Regions from separate parts of the Caballeronia grimmiae genome, predicted to be linked through region 1. Evidence: predicted binding sites of a transcription regulator. Region 1 holds the regulator's gene; each other region holds the start of a gene.

Region 1 (6,317 bases):
CGATGTTGAACCAGAAGTTCTTCGGACGGCGCAGCGCTTCTTCCTCGGGCGTGAGCTTACGTTCGGGCATCGGAATCGAACCGGTCGCGCTCGAATAGCCGAGGCGCTTCTCCTCGCGGCGGCCGAGCCACCACGCCATGCCGAACACGAACACGAGGCCAATAGCCTGCACCGGAATGAGCGGGTTGAAGAGCGATGAAATCGGCAGATGCAGCGACGCCGATGCGCGGATCATCGGCCCCGTCCATGGCAGAAAGTTGATGCCCGCCGCCATCGACACCGCCGCGGCGAGCACGCGCTTGTCCATGTTCAGGCGTTCGTACAGCGGCAGCATCGCGGGGATCGTCACGAGAAAACACACCGCGCCAGAGCCGTCGAGGTGGATGAGGAGCGCGAGCAGCGTCGTGCCCATCACGATGCGCGTCGGTTTGGTGCCCACCGCGCGCAGGATGCGGTCGATGATCGGGTCGAGCGTGCCCGCATCCGTAATCGTGCCGAAATAGAGGATCGCAAACACGAACATGCCAACGACAGGCGCGAGGTTCTTCAATCCGTCGATGACGAATTTGCTGGTCTGCAATCCGAATCCGCCAATCAGCGACGCCGCGATCGGCACGATGATCAGCGCCACGAGCGGCGACATGCGTTTGGAAAGAATCGCCCCGAGCAGGACGACGATGGTGGCGAGGCCGAGTAACGGCAGCATGTGTCTGTCTCCGAATCTTGTTTTTTGATGAGGCCCAGAGTAAGTTCGAAGCAGCGATCACACAATTGAAATGATTTGATCGCAGCTATCACGAACCATAATGGATCTCAATCTTCGCGATATTCGCGCACTCGTCGCCGTGGCCGAGGCGGGAAGCTTCACTCGGGCGGCCGAGCGGCTGCATCTGTCGCAACCCGCACTTACTGTGCAGATACGCCGGCTGGAAGAAGCGGTCGGCGCGCGCCTGTTCGATCGCAACAGCCGCAATGTCGCGCTGACGACGACGGGCCGCGAGCTTTTGCCGCTGCTGCGCAAATCTCTGCGCGACATGGAAAACGTGCTGCGTGACGCCCGCGCACTGGGCGAAGGCGAGAGCGGCACCATCCGCATCGCGTGCCTGCCGACTTTTGCGGCGAGTGCGTTGCCGGAATTAATCATCGGCACGAAACACGATGTGCCGCGCGTCACGTTCCAGATTCGCGACGTCGTAGCAAGCACCGTCAACGCGCTCGTGCGCGAGGAAGAAGTTGATATCGGGCTCACCGGGGGGGACGTGCTCGACCCGATGCTTGAGGTCCTGCATGCCGGTGTGGACCGGCTCGTCGTCGTTTGTCCGGGCGAGCATCCGTTCGCGAGCATGCGTCGAATCGGCGTGAGCGATCTCGCGCAGGTTCCGCTCGTGCTGACCGCACCGGGGACAAGCGTGCGCGCGGTTGTCGATGCCGCGCTTAGCCAGTGGAGCGGGCCGCTCGTTATTGCGTGCGAACCCACGTATATGATGACCGCCGTCGCGATGGTGCGCGCGGGCCTGGGCGTGACGATCCTGCCCGAGACCGCGCGAGAAGTGCGCGCCGAACCTGGGCTCGTCAGCAAAGAGATCAACGATCCAGCGTTCGTGCGGTCGATTGCGATCGTGAAGAAACGAGGCAGAACGTTGCCGTCGATCACCGACAAGTTCGTGCAACTGATGCGTCACAGCGTTAGGACGCGGTGAGCCGATTCCGGCTTTGCGCCGGGCTGAGACTTAAGCAGTCGCCAGGCCTGAATAGCCTAGTAACAACTGGATGGTTCGGAAATCTTTGGCTCACTCCAGCAGATGAGTTGCAGAGGCATGACGCGATGGATGTTCCCTACCACCGGCGTAGACCGTCATTGACTGCACTCACGACCAAAGATGAGTGACAGTTCTCGCATAACCCTCTAGGCGACGAGCGTCGTTCAAACTCCGATTGAGCACGCCGGCGCGAGAACCATCCCGAAGCCGCCGTCCGGTCAACCCGCGACGCTCACGCCAGAAAACCGCCCGCCACGCCCGCCCGTTCCTCGTCGATGCAGCGGTCGAGCATGCGCGACACCTCGCTGATCTTGCCGACCATGATGACGCGCGATTCGCTGCGATACACCCGTACCGGCGCGCGCTGCGCCGGTTCCGCATGAACCGTCTTCACGAGCGACACGCGGGCGAACGCCGGCTGGCGAGACGGCAGCACCGGCATTTCATCGAACAGATCGGGCGTGGCTTCGGTATGCGGACGCGCCGCGACGCCGCAGGGAATCAATGCACGCAGATGACGCAGGCGGCCAAACTGGCGGAAGGGCAACAAACGGGCAAAACGTTCCATGATGACTCTCCAGGCGATAGGACGCACCGCGGCGAGCCGGGAACGGCTGCCGTCATGCTTTGATGTACTCGAAACGCGCCGCGTCGTGCGTGGCGTGAGATGAAGCGGGCGCGCTAGAACTCGCCCGAGCGGATCAGACCGACCGCAATGCCTTCGAGCGCGAACTCACCGCTGCCGGAGCGCACGAAGATATTCTCGTAGTCCGGGTTCTCCGCGATGAGTTCGACGCCGTCCGTATGACGCTTCCAGCGCTTGACGGTGACGTCGTCGCCCAGACGCGCAACGACGATCTGCCCGTCCTTCGCTTCCGTGCGCTTCTGCACCGCGAGCAGGTCGCCATCGAGAATGCCGGCGTCGCGCATGGACAGCCCGCGCACCTTCAGCAGATAGTCCGGCTTGCTGGAAAAGAGCGCCGGGTCGCACGCGTAATGCTGCGAGATGTGCTCTTGCGCGAGGATCGGACTGCCGGCTGCGACCCGGCCGACGAGCGGCAGCGACAACTGCATGATGCTCGGATGCGGCAAGGTGAGCTGATGCGGCAACTCGTCCGGCTGTACGGCTTCGCCAATCAGCCGGATGCCGCGCGACGATCCCGCCGCCAGTTCGATCACGCCTTTGCGCGCCAGCGCCCGAAGATGCTCCTCGGCGGAATTGGCCGAACTGAAGCCAAGCTCCGCGGCAATCTCCGCGCGGGTGGGCGGGAAGCCGGTGCGCTCGATGGCGCGCTGCAAGAGTTCGAAGACTTCCTGCTGGCGAGCGGTAAGTTTTGAAGTTCTAGTCACTGGCTGGCCCCTGCTGCGCTGTATGGATGAACAGATGACTGTATTTTTATACAGTATTTCGCGCTTTTCAAGCATTACTTTAACTTCGTCGCGGAAGCGCCCGGAATTGGCCTTCGCAGGCGGAACGCAGCAGCAACAGCGCCGTTAGCACGATTCGATATAAAAAGATGAGAAACGATTATTTCTAATCATATAGCCGCGCCGATAGACTGATTCCGTCAATGGATAAGACGGAGAACGGGGAATGCAAAGCACGAAAGCGGGATTGGGGACCAAGGCGAGAAAGCTCTTCGCGGCGTTCGCGGTGACGGCGGCGACGGCGGCCATCAGCGTCCACGCTCATGCTCAAACCGCGTTTCTGAACGTGTCGTACGATCCGACGCGCGAGCTATATCAGGATTTCAACCAGGCGTTTGCGAAGAAGTGGAAGGCGGAGACGGGCGAGACCGTCACGTTCAAGCAGTCGCATGGCGGTTCCGGCGGCCAGGCACGCGCGGTCCTCGATGGCCTTCAGGCCGATGTCGTCACGCTCGCACTGGCCTACGACATCGACGCGCTCGCCGGCAAGGGACTCGTCAACGGCGACTGGCAGAAGCGCCTGCCGGACAATGCGTCGCCGTACACATCGACGATCGTGTTTCTCGTGCGCAAGGGTAATCCGAAGCACATCAAGGACTGGGACGATCTGGCGAAGCCGGGCGTCTCCATCGTCACGCCGAACCCCAAGACCTCGGGCGGCGCACGCTGGAACTATCTGGCCGCGTGGGCGTATGCGCAGCACAAGCCGGGCGGCAACGAGCAGAGCGCGAAGGACTTCGTCTCGAAGCTCTACAAGAACGCAGGCGTGCTCGATTCGGGCGCACGCGGCGCGACGACGAGCTTTGTGCAGCGCGGGCAGGGCGACGTGCTGATCGCGTGGGAGAACGAGGCGTTCCTGTCGCTCAAGGAGTTCGGCCCGGACAAGTTCGAGATCGTCGTGCCGTCGGTGAGCATTCTGGCCGAGCCGCCGGTCGCGGTGGTCGACAAGGTCGTCGACAAGCACGGCACGCGCAAGCTCGCCGAGGCGTATCTGAAGTATCTGTATAGCGACGAAGGCCAGCAGATCGCGGCGCGCAACTTTTATCGTCCGCGCTCGAAAACGGTCCCGGCCGATCTCATCAAGCAGTTTCCGAAGCTGAAGCTCTACACCATCGACGATACCTTCGGCGGCTGGACGAAGGCGCAAAAGACGCACTTCGCGGACGGCGGCGTGTTCGATTCGATCTACCAGCCGCAGTAACGGCAATGAGCAGGGCGGCCCGATGATGGAGCATCGAGCCGATTGAAGCGACGACAAGCGGCGCGCCATGACGCCGCTGTACGCACATGCAGCAACGAGCGCCCGCCCCGGCGCACTGGAACAGGATGATTCACGCATGAGCACTTTCAACCTGCGCAAGCCAAGCGCGCTGCCGGGCTTCGGCCTGACGCTCGGCATTACGCTCGCGTATCTGAGCCTTATCGTGCTCATACCGCTTGCAGCCACCTTTGCCAAGACGGCGACGCTCGACTGGGCGCAATTCGTGCGCGCGGTGACGTCGCCGCGCGTGCTGGCGTCGTACCGGCTGACGTTCTTCGCCGCGCTCGGCGGGGCGCTCATCAATGCGGTGTTCGGCTTTCTCGTCGCGTGGGTGCTGGTGCGCTATACGTTCCCGTTCAAGCGTATCGTCGATGCCATCGTCGATCTGCCGTTCGCGCTGCCGACTTCCGTCGCGGGCATCTCGCTCGCGGCCGTGTATGCGGGCAACGGCTGGATCGGGCAATTTCTCGCGCCGCTCGGCATCAAGGTCGCGTTCACGCCGCTCGGCGTGCTGGTCGCGCTGACGTTCATCGGCTTGCCGTTCGTCGTGCGCACGGTGCAGCCGGTGCTCGAAGAGTTCGAGCGCGAACAGGAAGAGGCCGCCGCGTGTCTCGGCGCGACGCGCTGGCTGACGTTTCGCCGGGTCGTGCTGCCGTCGGTTTTCCCCGCGTTGCTGACGGGCTTTGCGCTGGCGTTCGCGCGTGCGCTCGGCGAATACGGATCGGTTATTTTCATCGCCGGCAACGTGCCGATGAAGTCGGAGATCACGTCGCTGCTCATCATCACGAAACTCGAACAGTACGACTATGCCGGCGCGACGGCGCTCGCAGTCGTGATGCTGTGCGTATCGTTCCTGATGTTGCTGTTCATCAATACGCTGCAATGGTTCCTGCAAAGGCGCACGAGCAGGACGGTCGCGCCGCCGGCCCCGACGCTGCAGGTAGAGGGAGGCCGCGCATGAGCACGCCCGACAGCAAGGCCATTGCGATGAACACCGCCCCGCAACGCGAAGTCCATACGCTCAATCCGGTGACGGAGCCACGCGCGATACGCTGGCTGCTCATCGCCATCGCGCTCGTGTTTCTCGCGCTGTTTCTCGTCGTGCCGCTCGTCGCGGTGTTCGCGCAGGCGTTCGCGAAGGGCATCGACTATTACTTCGAGTCGCTGAAAGACCCGGATGCGTGGTCCGCGATCAAGCTCACGCTGATGACCGCCGCGATCGCCGTGCCGCTGAATCTGGTGTTCGGCCTGGCGGCGTCGTGGGCCATCGCGAAGTTCGAGTTTCGCGGCAAGGCGCTTCTGACGACGCTCATTGACCTGCCGTTTTCGGTGTCGCCGGTCATCTCCGGTCTCATCTACGTGCTGATGTTCGGCGCGCAAGGCTGGTTCGGACCGTGGCTCGCATCGCATGACGTGCAGATCATCTTCGCGGTGCCGGGCATCGTGCTCGCGACGATCTTCGTCACGTTCCCGTTCGTCGCCCGCGAACTCATTCCGCTGATGCAGGCGCAAGGCAACGACGAAGAAGAAGCCGCGCACGTGCTGGGCGCATCGGGCTGGCAGATTTTCCGGCGCGTGACGCTGCCGAACGTGAAGTGGGGCTTGCTCTATGGCGTGATTCTCTGCAACGCGCGTGCGATGGGCGAGTTCGGCGCGGTGTCGGTGGTGTCGGGTCATATTCGCGGACAGACGGACACGATGCCGCTGCACGTCGAGATTCTCTACAACGAATACAACTTCTCGGCCGCGTTCGCGGTGGCGTCGCTGCTGGCCTTGCTCGCGCTCGTCACGCTCGGGCTGAAGCTCATCGCGGAGCGGCGCATGTCGCAGTCGCTCGTCGAAGCCAGAAAAAGCGCACAGAACTAAGG
Region 2 (6,317 bases), on a different replicon from region 1:
TGCTGTTCCGGCCACCGCAGCGGTGAAGACGGCAGCGAACAGCGTATCCGAGAACTCGAGTGCCAACGTCAAAAACCCGGATGCGAGCGCAGTCGCGGCGCCGGTGGACGTGCCTTCCGTCCCAGTGAATGATTCTGAGGCACTCTCAGTAGCCGCGGATGCAGATGAGGATAACAACCACGAGCTCGACGCATCCGATATACCAACGATCGGGGGCGATTCAGACTCCGCTGTTGAGGGTGATTTGCCGACGATCGGACCCGTCGAAGCATCGCACGCTGAAGATCCGTTCGACGATATTCTGCCCAAGGCTGGCGAAGGCGCTGAAGACATGGGCTCGATATTTGATGGCGGAGACTTCGCTGACTTCCCGTCATCCTCAGTGGGTTTAGACGGCACTCCGCCACAGGCCTCAGTGCCAACGGTCGAGGTTCCGCCGGCGCAGCCCGCCGCTGAAGACTTTACCGCTAGCCAGGCTTCGGAACAGCCGCTGATCGTTGACCGGCCGGGGATCGCCATACCCGACGCCGATATGCCGAACGTCCGGAAGAAACAGTCACCCGAGAAGGAGGCTGCCGCGCTCGAAGCCCTGTCTGCGCTAGGAGCGATGACCGATCCGCTGTTATTCAGCAAACGAACACCAAAGGTTAAGCCAGTCAAACGTACCGCGACGAAAACGCTCGAACGGTTGAAGGATCTTATCGCCTCGAAGCAACTGGTCGTATGCGGCAACAGAAATGGCTTCAACTATGTTCTCGCCACTGACATCCCGAAGGTCGCGAGCGACATCGATATCGAGGAACTCGCCAAATCCGCCAAACTGCCAAGCATTGAGCCTCAGCCTGGCGCAATGATGGTCGGCATCCCGGAGTGACCACATGGATACGTTGCTGCGTAGGCCGACAAACGCTCGTGAGCAGATGCCGGAGACCACGGCGTTTATCGATGCGCTTCGCCAGGCATTCGGACGCGAGACCATCGACGACGCGTATAGCAAGGGTAGAAAGAACGGGGAGTTCTGGGCGATCGAAGGGGAATTTGTAGTTGGCCTGCCGCCGACCAGTGTGATCGAAAGGCATTCTCATCGGCTTGCGGAGAACAGTTCGCTTGTCGAGTAGATGCGGCTGTTGTGCATCACACGCACACGGTCAATGAGGAGAATCAACCATGCACTACGCCAGTGAAATCCAACATCTTTCCCGTTTCCTAGCGGCGCGGGGCTTTAAGGCCGAAGTTGTGCCCGGGTCAGTCCCGGGAGAGAGCGCGTCTCTCATTGCTTCGAATGGCAACGTGATCGAGCCGGACGCCGCTCCCGAGGGGGTAGCGGCAGCCGCACATCTGTGGTCCCTACTGCACGATCTGCGCGATAACGTCATCACCAAAGAGGCATTCGACAGTTTCGGCGGGAAGCGCTGCCGAGATCTCGTGCGGAGAGAATGGTCACTGTCGCCCAAGGCGCCGAAACCACAGAAACTGTTAGAGAGTCTCGCGGCGAAGTTGCACGGTGCGAGATTCAAGCTGTCACAACGGCGTACACCGCTTGTTGTGGTCGGAACGCGCAGCATCTGTTGGTTTGGAACGAACCGTGTCTATCGGGTATTCGACGATCACGGTGTTTTCACAACGAAGCAAAAAAAACGTGATTTCCCGTCGGAAGAGGAAGTGTTGAGCTTCTTCGAGTCACAGGGTATCTCTGTAACCCGATGAACCGCCATGCCCCGATGCGCGTCATAGCGCGCTCGGGGCTTTTCTTTTTTTATCCCGCAAAACTTCCATTGCCTGAATGCCATCAGATCAGACAGTAGCCGCGTTCGACTTCGACGGCACCATCACCACCCAGGACTCGCTCAAATCTTTCATACGTCACACAGTGGGACGCACGCGCTTCGCATTGGCCGTTGCTGCCGCGCTGCCGTGGCTAATAGGGGTGCCATTGGGTCTCACCGATCGCGGCAGCGCCAAGGCCCGATTCCTCCGTCATGCTCTGCACGGTGTCTCTGTTGGTGCCTTACAAAGCGCGGCTGAACGCTTCTGCTCGACGCGGCTGTTGGAAATCGTCCGGCCAGAGATGCTTGTTCGAATCCGCGATCATCAATCTCTCGGACACACCGTGGTTATCGTAAGTGCCTCTCCATCGCTTTACCTAGAGATCTGGGCGAGAACCCACGATATCGATACGGTGCTGTCCACAGAGCTCGAGATCGGTGAGCGAGGCTTTTCCGGCCGGCTACTCTCGGCCAATTGCTGGGGACCTGAAAAGGTTCGGCGCCTGACGCGATGGTGGAATTCGATGCCTCCCTCGACACTATATGTGTACGGAGACAGTAGAGGGGACCGAGACATGGCCGCGATCGCTACGTTCGCATGGATTAGAGGAGAGCGGCAGTTACCTGCACTGGCCAACTGGACACAAACGTCGCGTTGACACCCGAAAAGAAAGGCCCGCCAGAAGCAGGCGGGCCGAATCCATATCAGGAGGAGACATGGAGGAGACGGAGTAAGTATAAACCCTCATGCCGACAATACAAGCTACATTTCGCGCCTCATTGATGTTTTGGGCGATACTGTTTATATTTACAGCACTGTGTTTACGTACAGGATAGCGCGAATGGAGCACCTTATCCGTGTGCAAAACGAGCGAGATCGAAAGCTCATGTGCTGGCTGCGGGAACGGGTCAGCGACGAATCGATTACCGCTGCTGCAAAGCGTTGCGGCGGTAGCTCGAAACCATATCTTTCTGCTGTCTGCCGCAAACTCGGACTGACGGCGCCTTCATATCTCTTGCACCGTCACGCAAACCCGAGTCCGATTGCCGAGAAATCGCTTGCAGCGATCCGGGAAATTCTTGCCGCGAAGACGAACGCTCCCGGCCGATCACCTTATTGATCGACTCGACTCGCCGATCTGAGGCTGCCTGGGACCACCGCATTTCCGTCGGGGCAAGCAAACTTTCCTCTAGTTGCCGCGAGTGCTCGTTTCCGCCCATACTCTCCAAAAACGATGAAGGAGAGCGTATGCGCCCCGAACAAATGCTGCCTGCGGAAAAAGAGGCCCTCGAACGACTTTTGGCAATCGCGTCCGGCTACACCGACCAGAGTCGCCGCGTCGCCGATTTCCTGCTGGCATGGTGGAACCCAGCGAACTGCGGCAGCTATGACATTACATCTGGCTGGGGTCTCGACGAGGACATTACAGAGGACGTGTGTACTGTGTTTCGGCTTGCTACGCGTGCAAATAGTTACCCAGACACCCTGGGATACGAATCGCAGTTCGAATCGGTGGTACGCGCATGGCGCCCCGAACTCGTTGACAATAGCGAGGCCGTGTAGACCTTTGCGCACAATCTGGGCGCAAACACCTTGTTTTAGCGAACGCTGCCTGCCCCAAAACGCTACACATCGTTGCTGTTGATTCTTGGCACTTATGGCGTGGTGTTGCGCGCGATCTACCGGATAATATGCTCGTCTATATCTCAGGAAGGCTCTCGGCGCGGTAGCGTCTACCAGAGGAGGTTTCAGCATGTCGCGCTATCTAGAGACGAGCGTAGCGCCATCTTGGCGAAAAAAGTAAAGCAGTTCCGCGAAGATCTAGGCGAGCTGGGTTTCGAGTCCTCGTTTTTTTATCGCTCGCCAGGATCAGCAGAAGCTCCCGTCGCCTATCTGCTGATTGGAGAAACTTCCGGCGACGTAGAGGAAGCGCGCACCGAGAAGGCCCGGTAACGCTGAGTAACAAACGCCGATGAGGTGTTGCGTGGTTCGACGGTCGGTTTCTGTTGCGCGAATTCTGGCCGTGCGCCTTGATCGACCGTCACCGGACGCCCGAAAAACGCAACAGCCCCAAACATACCAACAGCGGTGATAATTTATATTATGTCAAATTAATCAGGGCAATTGTCAAAAACCGACAGCCGAGTCGGCTTGGGCAACCAGACAGGTGTGACTTTGATTTCTGAGCAATTTTCCGGTTAGGGGCATCTAGGCATGGCGGGGGTCTGCCTTGTGGACCTGTATAAATTACCTTTGCAATCAAACACGTGCTGACTAACTGTTTAGTCTCGACAGCAGACCTCCAGATCGTGGAAGTGACAGCGACGTTACCGCTACTTCGAACTGGCATCGATAGCTGCGACAGGCGGCTCGGCCCCGTGGCGGTCTATGGTATCTGCGCGTTTCATGTTTCGCGGGGCATGTGCTTGATGTGGCAGGCGCCGACGCAATAACGACTGTGCACCCGAGGAGCCACCTGTGCTTTTCAAGTCCCAGGCTTCCTGGCGGGGTGCGTCCGATGCAACTGGAGCCTTGCACGGATTCCTGAATACTTATCCCGCGCCCGGGTCAATGGAGCGGACAGACCGCTGAGGCTGGCGATCTGCCTGCGAAGGCTTGGATGAATGCAGGCCAGTCCCAAGACGAAGAAGGCTCCGGGTAGCATCAAAAGGCCAACGATTGCTGCGCTTTTCAACATAACTCCTCCAGAAACCGCATTTGTGTCGCCATGGACCCAGCATAGGTTTCGTGTGTCCTGACAGATTGACGTGTGTCAAGACCATCGTAACGCGTGTGCTGTTCCTCGCATCCGATTCTCGTCGTCTGATGGAGCCGTTCGTTGAAAGTGAAAACGGCATCCCATTGGAGCATCATGAGTGGTCCAACTACATGAGGAGAGCAGGCTGACGCAGATGATTTGTAGAGAGTGTTATAAGAAGGGCGACGGCACCGATGGTGACACCGGTGACGATCAACCATATAGAAAGCACGTAGCCGATCCGCTTCCAAAACTCGGCAACGCGTTCTAGGAGAATCAAACTTGTATAGGAAGTTGTGTCGCCGGCGGCGTTGTGTCCTGTCGCCCGGTAGAAAAAGTACGAATGACGGGCGTCGTCGTCGGTCAGGGATGCGAAAAGCACGGAGCCCGGCGCTATGCGTCCGACTCTCCCGCACTCAGATGACATCATTCTAGTCACAATTGCGTTTTCCGTTGGATGATTGACGACCGCGCTCAGCCAGGTCGTGGCGATCGCCAACAACGTCTTCACAGCGGTCGCATATACGAATCCGGTTCGCCGATTTTGCCGGCGGCGATCGCTTTCGAGTTTCAACGCGCTGCTCCGTGACTATATTCACCCGGACTTTCTCGCTGGCAAGGGGCACATGACCCGGCTCAAGCGACGCGTAATATAGAGCCCTTGGACCTGGCATGGGCAGAAACAGGCGTCTCCCTCCTGGCTTGATCTGAATCAATAATTCAAATAATTCGCGCGACGCGAGTGATAGTTTGAATTCGACCGGGGTCATCCATGTTGTGATGCACCGGATTCAGTCTCGGTGCGTCTTCAAGGGGGCGACATGGTCAGGTGGCTTCTTATCGGATTTGCATTCATTGCATTGATCGCCATCGCGGCGTTTGCGGTGATGCAGTACGTCATCTGGCAGAATGCGGATTGAAGCGATAGCGGTCGCTATGGCAAAAATGGCAGCTTGAAGTCGACGGCTAACGGGAGTCGAGCAGATACGTTGCATCTATTCCGCAGTCGGCTTGCCACGCGCTGGCAGTCAGATGACGTCAACATGACCGGGCAGATCGCCGGCGAGTTCACTTTCCGTGTAAATAAGGTAAAGCATCACCAGCCGCTCTGAATCGAGGATGCGGATCACGTGCAGGGCTTTGAAGATCGGGGCTCGCGACTCGTCAAACACAATAGCCTGTTTTGGCACTTGCCCCGATACACTCAATTTCCCGACCTGATGACAGGAGACGTCGGCTTGGGACATTGACCTTGTTTGGGCGTTCCCGGACCGGTTGTCTTCGTGATTCCTGGAAAGGTAGCAGGTTACGCCCTTCAGGAGGGGATCGTCATATGCCGATATTTCTACTTCACCACCATAGCGTTGCGAATGGGTCGAAATTCTGGCGAGTTCTTCGCCGTGCGCAGCCTGGTTCGCGAATAGCGCTACCGCTATCACCAGGCTGCGCTGCAGCACAAGGTATCGTGTCATGAAGTATCTCCTCACCAGCGGTTGGACGCCGACATAAAGTCGTGAACATCTTTCGCGCGCCACTGGCATCACACTACGTCGACTCATCCATCAGAGCTTGACGCACGTCAAACGATTATTGGTCCCGGGCACCATGCTGGTGTGGTGAACACTCTTTTCTCTGGGCCAGCGCTTCTTCTGTATATATGCGTGGCAGTTGCCACGCGCCCGAGAAGCGGGGCCGGGAGGTATCCATGTTGATCTTTCTTGCTCGAGTATTTTCAACGTCGCTTCTCTTTAGCGCAATAGTTTGCGCCAACGTGTCGGCGCAGCCGCTGCCC
Region 3 (6,317 bases), 400 kb from region 1:
CCTTTTGTATAATGGGTCAGCGACTTACGTTCAGTAGCGAGCTTAACTGATTAAGGCAGGCGTAGCGAAAGCGAGTCCGAATAGGGCGATCAGTTGCTGGGCGTAGACCCGAAACCAAGTGATCTATCCATGGCCAGGTTGAAGGTGCGGTAACACGTACTGGAGGACCGAACCCACTAACGTTGAAAAGTTAGGGGATGAGCTGTGGATAGGGGTGAAAGGCTAAACAAACTTGGAAATAGCTGGTTCTCTCCGAAAACTATTTAGGTAGTGCCTCGTGTATCACCTTCGGGGGTAGAGCACTGTCATGGTTGTGGGGTCCATTGCGGATTACTACGCCATAGCAAACTCCGAATACCGAAGAGTGCAATCACGGGAGACAGACATCGGGTGCTAACGTCCGGTGTCAAGAGGGAAACAACCCAGACCGCCAGCTAAGGTCCCAAAGATTGGCTAAGTGGGAAACGAAGTGGGAAGGCTAAAACAGTCAGGAGGTTGGCTTAGAAGCAGCCACCCTTTAAAGAAAGCGTAATAGCTCACTGATCGAGTCGTCCTGCGCGGAAGATGTAACGGGGCTCAAGCCAGTCACCGAAGCTGCGGATACGTACGCAAGTACGTGTGGTAGGAGAGCGTTCCGTAAGCCTGCGAAGGTGCGTTGAAAAGCGTGCTGGAGGTATCGGAAGTGCGAATGCTGACATGAGTAGCGATAAAGGGGGTGAAAAGCCCCCTCGCCGTAAGCCCAAGGTTTCCTACGCAACGTTCATCGGCGTAGGGTGAGTCGGCCCCTAAGGCGAGGCAGAAATGCGTAGCTGATGGGAAGCAGGTCAATATTCCTGCACCATTGTTAGATGCGATGGGGGGACGGATCGCGGAAGGTTGTCCGGGTGTTGGAAGTCCCGGTCGCTGCGTTGGAGAAGGCACTTAGGCAAATCCGGGTGCGTAATTCAAGGGCGTGGCGCGAGCTTCTTCGGAAGCGAAGCAATTGGAAGTGGTTCCAAGAAAAGCCTCTAAGCTTCAGTCTAATAGTGACCGTACCGCAAACCGACACAGGTGGGCGAGATGAGTATTCTAAGGCGCTTGAGAGAACTCGGGAGAAGGAACTCGGCAAATTGGTACCGTAACTTCGGGATAAGGTACGCCTCTGTAGCTTGACTGGCCTGCGCCAGGAGGGTGAAGAGGTTGCAATAAACTGGTGGCTGCGACTGTTTAATAAAAACACAGCACTCTGCAAACACGAAAGTGGACGTATAGGGTGTGACGCCTGCCCGGTGCCGGAAGATTAAATGATGGGGTGCAAGCTCTTGATTGAAGTCCCGGTAAACGGCGGCCGTAACTATAACGGTCCTAAGGTAGCGAAATTCCTTGTCGGGTAAGTTCCGACCTGCACGAATGGCGTAACGATGGCCACACTGTCTCCTCCCGAGACTCAGCGAAGTTGAAGTGTTTGTGATGATGCAATCTCCCCGCGGCTAGACGGAAAGACCCCATGAACCTTTACTGTAGCTTTGCATTGGACTTTGAACCGATCTGTGTAGGATAGGTGGGAGGCTATGAAGCGGGAACGCCAGTTTCCGTGGAGCCGTCCTTGAAATACCACCCTGGTTTGTTTGAGGTTCTAACCTTGGTCCGTGATCCGGATCGGGGACAGTGCATGGTAGGCAGTTTGACTGGGGCGGTCTCCTCCCAAAGTGTAACGGAGGAGTACGAAGGTACGCTAGGTACGGTCGGAAATCGTGCTGATAGTGCAATGGCATAAGCGTGCTTAACTGCGAGACCGACAAGTCGAGCAGGTGCGAAAGCAGGTCATAGTGATCCGGTGGTTCTGTATGGAAGGGCCATCGCTCAACGGATAAAAGGTACTCTGGGGATAACAGGCTGATACCGCCCAAGAGTTCATATCGACGGCGGTGTTTGGCACCTCGATGTCGGCTCATCTCATCCTGGGGCTGTAGCCGGTCCCAAGGGTATGGCTGTTCGCCATTTAAAGAGGTACGTGAGCTGGGTTTAAAACGTCGTGAGACAGTTTGGTCCCTATCTGCCGTGGGCGTTGGATATTTGAAGGGGGCTGCTCCTAGTACGAGAGGACCGGAGTGGACGAACCTCTGGTGTACCGGTTGTCACGCCAGTGGCATCGCCGGGTAGCTATGTTCGGAAGAGATAACCGCTGAAAGCATCTAAGCGGGAAACTCGCCTTAAGATGAGATATCCCCGGGGCTTCGAGCCCCTTGAAGGGTCGTTCCAGACCAGGACGTTGATAGGTCAGGTGTGTAAGTGCAGTAATGCATTGAGCTAACTGATACTAATTGCCCGTAAGGCTTGATCCTATAACCAGTGTGTTTCCGATCCCCGCAGGGGATGCACCGCTGGTTGAGTAAGCGACTGTGCCACAGTCACCACCCGAATTCATTACTGCTTCTTCCCAGATTGGTTGTGCGCCCCACAAGGCGCGCAACAACAAGTCATGCCTGATGACCATAGCGAGTCGGTACCACCCCTTCCCATCCCGAACAGGACCGTGAAACGACTCCACGCCGATGATAGTGCGGATTGCCCGTGTGAAAGTAGGTAATCGTCAGGCTCCTCATGCTAAAAACAAAAACCCCACCCCGCAAAGGTGGGGTTTTTGCGTTGGGGCGCAATTTACGCGATATCACAGGTCCCCTTCATCGCTCGCGCTCCTAGACTCCGCTCCTATCAGCCCCTTCGCAGTTACCATTCGCCTCGAAATACTGTATAAATATACAGTATAGCTAGAGGCCGTCACGTGTCACGCATGAGCGGCCCCGTCCAATTTCGAACGGGAACTCATGGGTGCCGCACTTTCATTGCTCGATTTCGAACTGACTGCCCGCTTGCAGCAGCAGCTTTGGCAAGGCGAGCAGTTCAGCACGTCGCATCCAAACGTTATCTCGAGCGGTTATCGCTTGCTCGATCGCGTTTTGCCTGGCGCAGGCTGGCTGCCCGGCTCCGTCACCGAGGTGCTGATCGAAGAGAGCGGCGTCGGTGAAATCAGACTGCTTGCACGCTCGCTTCGAGAGCTGACGACCACTCAAAGCCGATCCGTCGTATTCGTCGCGCCGCCGTGGATGCCCAACTTCGCCGCCTTCCGGGCAATGCACATCGCAACGAACAAGCTGGTCTGGGTCAGAGCGGCCGATGAACAGGTGCTTTGGGCCGCGGAGCAGTCGCTGAAGCAGGAGGGCATCGGCGCGGTGTTGATCTGGCTGCCCAAGGCGCGTCCTGAAGCCTTGCGCCGGCTGCAGGTGGCGGCCCAGGAGTCTCAATCGCTGGCGTTTTTGTTTCGCCCGCTCAATGCCGCGAAGCAATCTTCCGCCGCGCCGCTGCGCATGGTTTGCAAGCCGATATTGCCGCCTGCCGCGCAGACGATGAACCGCCGCGAATGGATGCAGGCTGTCATGCTGGAAATCGACATCATCAAGCGGCGTGGTCCGCTGCTGGGAAAGCCATTGCAGCTGCGCCTGCCGTTGCAGTTGCCAGCGTTGCCCGAGCATCTGCGACGCGCGAGCCAGCAAAGGAAAGCACGAGAGGTCAATCATGTTGTGGATAGCGGTGACATTGCCGCTTTTATCGCTCGAAGCAGTCAGGCCGCCATCGATGCCATCCGCATCGGCGAGTTCGATTTCGCCTGGAGCGAGGCCGACGGGCAATGACCACGCGGCAGACGCCATCGACGAGCCTTGCTTTGCGCTTGCCGATCACGCGCGCATTCTGCTGCCCGATCTCATCGCGTTTCGGCTTGGCGTGCGGCCCGGCAGCACACGCTCGCACGCGTTCGCGCTGGCGCCGCGCCTGACGCTGCTTGCGGTCGATATCAGCGAGGAGCAGCGCGCGCTCGAAGCTGTCGCGCTGGCCTTGCTCGCATTTACGCCGAAGGTCGTGCTTGCGCACGCCAATACGGTGCTGCTGGAAGTCAGTGGTAGCACGCGGCTGTTTGGCGGACTGCGCGCGCTGCTATTGAAGGTGGCGTCCACGGTGAAGGGCTGCGGATTCACCTCGCGTCTAGGGTGCGCGCCAACCGCGTGGGGCGCGTGGCTGCTCGCGCACGCGCGTACGCGTCGGGTGACGCGTCGCGTGCGGATCGTGAAAGAGACGACGCTCGTGCGCGTTCTCGATGCCTTGCCCGTATCGCTCGTTCCGTCGGCGGAATCGCATGGCAACGTGTTCGAACAGATCGGCTGCTCGACGCTTGCCGATCTGCGCCGCCTGCCGCGTAAAGGCGTGGCGCGCCGGTTCGGACAAGGCATTCTGCAGTGGCTCGCACAGGCGTACGGGCAGGCCCCCGATCCTCGCGAGGCGTTTTGCGCGCCGGCATCGTTCGAAGCGCGGCTCGAATTGCAGGCGCGCGTCGATAGTGCCGAGGCCTTGCTGTTCGCGGCGCGCCGGCTCGTGCTGCAACTGGCCGGTTGGCTGAGCGCGCATCACGCCGCAGTCAGCGGGTTTGCGCTGCTGCTCGAACACGAACTGGCTGCGCGCAACGCGCCGAAGACTTCGACGCTTCAGATTGCCTGGGCCGTGCCGACGCGCGATGCCGACCACATCCTCTGGCTGCTGCGCGAAAAGCTGAATCAGACGGCGCTCATCGCGCCGGTCATCGAGATGAAGCTGCTTGCCGACAAGGTCAGCGAGCACACGCCGCCGTCCGACACGCTGTTTCCGATGCCGGCTTCCGATAACGAATCGATGGCGAAACTGCTCGAACGCCTGAGTGCGCGGCTGGGCGCCGAAAACGTCGTGCAACTGGTCGAGCGGGAGGATCATCGGCCGGAGGCGGCGATGACAGTCGAGCCCTATCAGGTCGCGCGCGATGCCAAGCCGAAGCGCGGCAAAAAGCCGAAGGAGGCGCCTGCCGAAGCGGCTCCCGACGAAGATCAGGAAATGGAAGCGGCGGACATGGAACCTGGCGAGCAGCTCGAACTGCCCGACCTGGCCGTGCCTTCGCAGCCGCGACCGTCGTGGATTCTGGAGACGCCGCAGCCGCTGAAACTGCGCAACGAGCGGCCGTTCTACCGTCGTCCGCTGAAGCTGATCAGCCGCACGGAGCGCATCGAGGCGGGATGGTGGGACGGCAACGGTGTTCAGCGCGATTATTACGTCGCTTCGGACGATCGCGGCCGCATGTTCTGGCTCTATCGCGAGCGATTGAGTGGCGCCTGGTTCCTGCACGGATTTTTCGGATGACGCGCTCATGGACGATCTGAACGACATCATCGGTCTGAGCGGCGAAGGCAGCGGTTCGTCGGGCGCGGTGTCCGCGTCGGCGCTTTTGCCCGGTTACGCCGAATTGCATTGCCTGAGCAACTTTTCGTTCCTGCGCGGCGCGTCGCATCCGCAAGAACTGGCGCTCGCCGCGCTCGAGCACGGTTATACCGCGCTCGCCATCACCGACGAATGTTCGCTCGCGGGCGTCGTCCGTGCGTATGGCGCGATCAAGGACATCGAGGCGAAGGCGAAAGCGGCCATCGAGGCCGCGCGGCTTGCCGGCCAGCCGCTACCCGACAAGCCGACGTTGAAGCTCATCATCGGCACTGAACTGCATCTGACGGATGCCGACGGCCAGCCGTTCTGTACGCTCATCGCGCTCGCGACGAACCGCGAAGGCTACGGCAATCTGTCGGAACTGATTTCGCTGGCGCGTTCGCGTTCGCCGAAAGGCCGCTATCGGCTGGGCCCGGAAGATTTCACCGATCCCGCCGCGTCGTCCGACGCCACGGATGTCACCGATTTGCGCGGCGATATCGCGCACCTGAAGCATCTGCCCGGCTGCCTGCTGATTCTCGTGCCGCAACGCTCGGCAACGCTCGCCGACACGCTCGACCGCGCCCACTGGCTCGCCGGTTTCGCAGCGGGACGGGCGTGGCTTGCCCTGGAGTTGTGGCAAGACGGCAGCGACGACGAGCGCCTCGCCTCATGCCGCGTGATTTCCGAGGCGAGCGGTCTGCCGCTCGTCGCGGCAAGCGGCGCGCTGATGCACGCGCGATCGCGCAAGCCGTTGCAGGACACGCTGACCGCCATTCGCCTCGGCCGTCCGCTCGGCGAGTGCGGGTATGCGCTCGAAGCGAACGCGGAGCGGCATCTGCGCACGCGCTTGCGTATCGGCGCGCTGTATCCGAAGGCGGCGATCGCGGAAACGCTCAAAGTGGCCGCCCGCTGCACATTCCGGCTCGACGAGCTCGAGTACGAATATCCCGAGGAACTGGTTCCGCGCGGCGAGACGCCCGCCAGCTATCTGCGCAAGAAGGTCATCGAGGGCGCGAAGCAGCGCTGGCCGGACGGTTTCGACGCCGGCACCATCGGCC

Evidence for each region. The regulator LexA, encoded in region 1, represses DNA repair genes until DNA is damaged. The targets are predictions, from matches to a motif close to ACTGTATNNNNATACAGT.
Region 2: LDZ21_RS26590 (CppA family protein) is a predicted target of LexA. The motif match lies at 2,564-2,581, and genes of this name have one in related genera.
Region 3: imuA (translesion DNA synthesis-associated protein ImuA) is a predicted target of LexA. The motif match lies at 2,729-2,746, and genes of this name have one in related genera.

What each region holds. Positions count from the first base shown of each region.
Region 1 is NZ_CP084271.1:1,535,267-1,541,583, reverse strand. It holds gene LDZ21_RS07315 (CitMHS family transporter) at 1-706, opposite strand, end outside; gene LDZ21_RS07310 (LysR family transcriptional regulator) at 807-1,700, shown strand; gene LDZ21_RS07305 (hypothetical protein) at 1,993-2,328, opposite strand; gene lexA (transcriptional repressor LexA) at 2,442-3,110, opposite strand; gene LDZ21_RS07295 (sulfate ABC transporter substrate-binding protein) at 3,355-4,389, shown strand; gene cysT (sulfate ABC transporter permease subunit CysT) at 4,526-5,410, shown strand; gene cysW (sulfate ABC transporter permease subunit CysW) at 5,437-6,315, shown strand.
Region 2 is NZ_CP084275.1:60,182-66,498, forward strand. It holds gene LDZ21_RS26570 (HD domain-containing protein) at 1-874, shown strand, start outside; gene LDZ21_RS26575 (hypothetical protein) at 879-1,118, shown strand; gene LDZ21_RS26580 (hypothetical protein) at 1,168-1,707, shown strand; gene LDZ21_RS26585 (HAD-IB family hydrolase) at 1,784-2,425, shown strand; gene LDZ21_RS26590 (CppA family protein) at 2,609-2,887, shown strand; gene LDZ21_RS26595 (DUF7673 family protein) at 3,016-3,330, shown strand; gene LDZ21_RS26600 (hypothetical protein) at 3,556-3,720, shown strand; gene LDZ21_RS26605 (hypothetical protein) at 4,653-5,099, opposite strand; gene LDZ21_RS26610 (CreA family protein) at 5,554-5,997, opposite strand; gene LDZ21_RS26615 (carboxypeptidase regulatory-like domain-containing protein) at 6,231-6,317, shown strand, end outside.
Region 3 is NZ_CP084271.1:1,136,554-1,142,870, forward strand. It holds rRNA gene LDZ21_RS05430 (23S ribosomal RNA) at 1-2,324, shown strand, start outside; rRNA gene rrf (5S ribosomal RNA) at 2,465-2,578, shown strand; gene imuA (translesion DNA synthesis-associated protein ImuA) at 2,808-3,671, shown strand; gene LDZ21_RS05445 (Y-family DNA polymerase) at 3,616-5,199, shown strand; gene LDZ21_RS05450 (error-prone DNA polymerase) at 5,207-6,317, shown strand, end outside.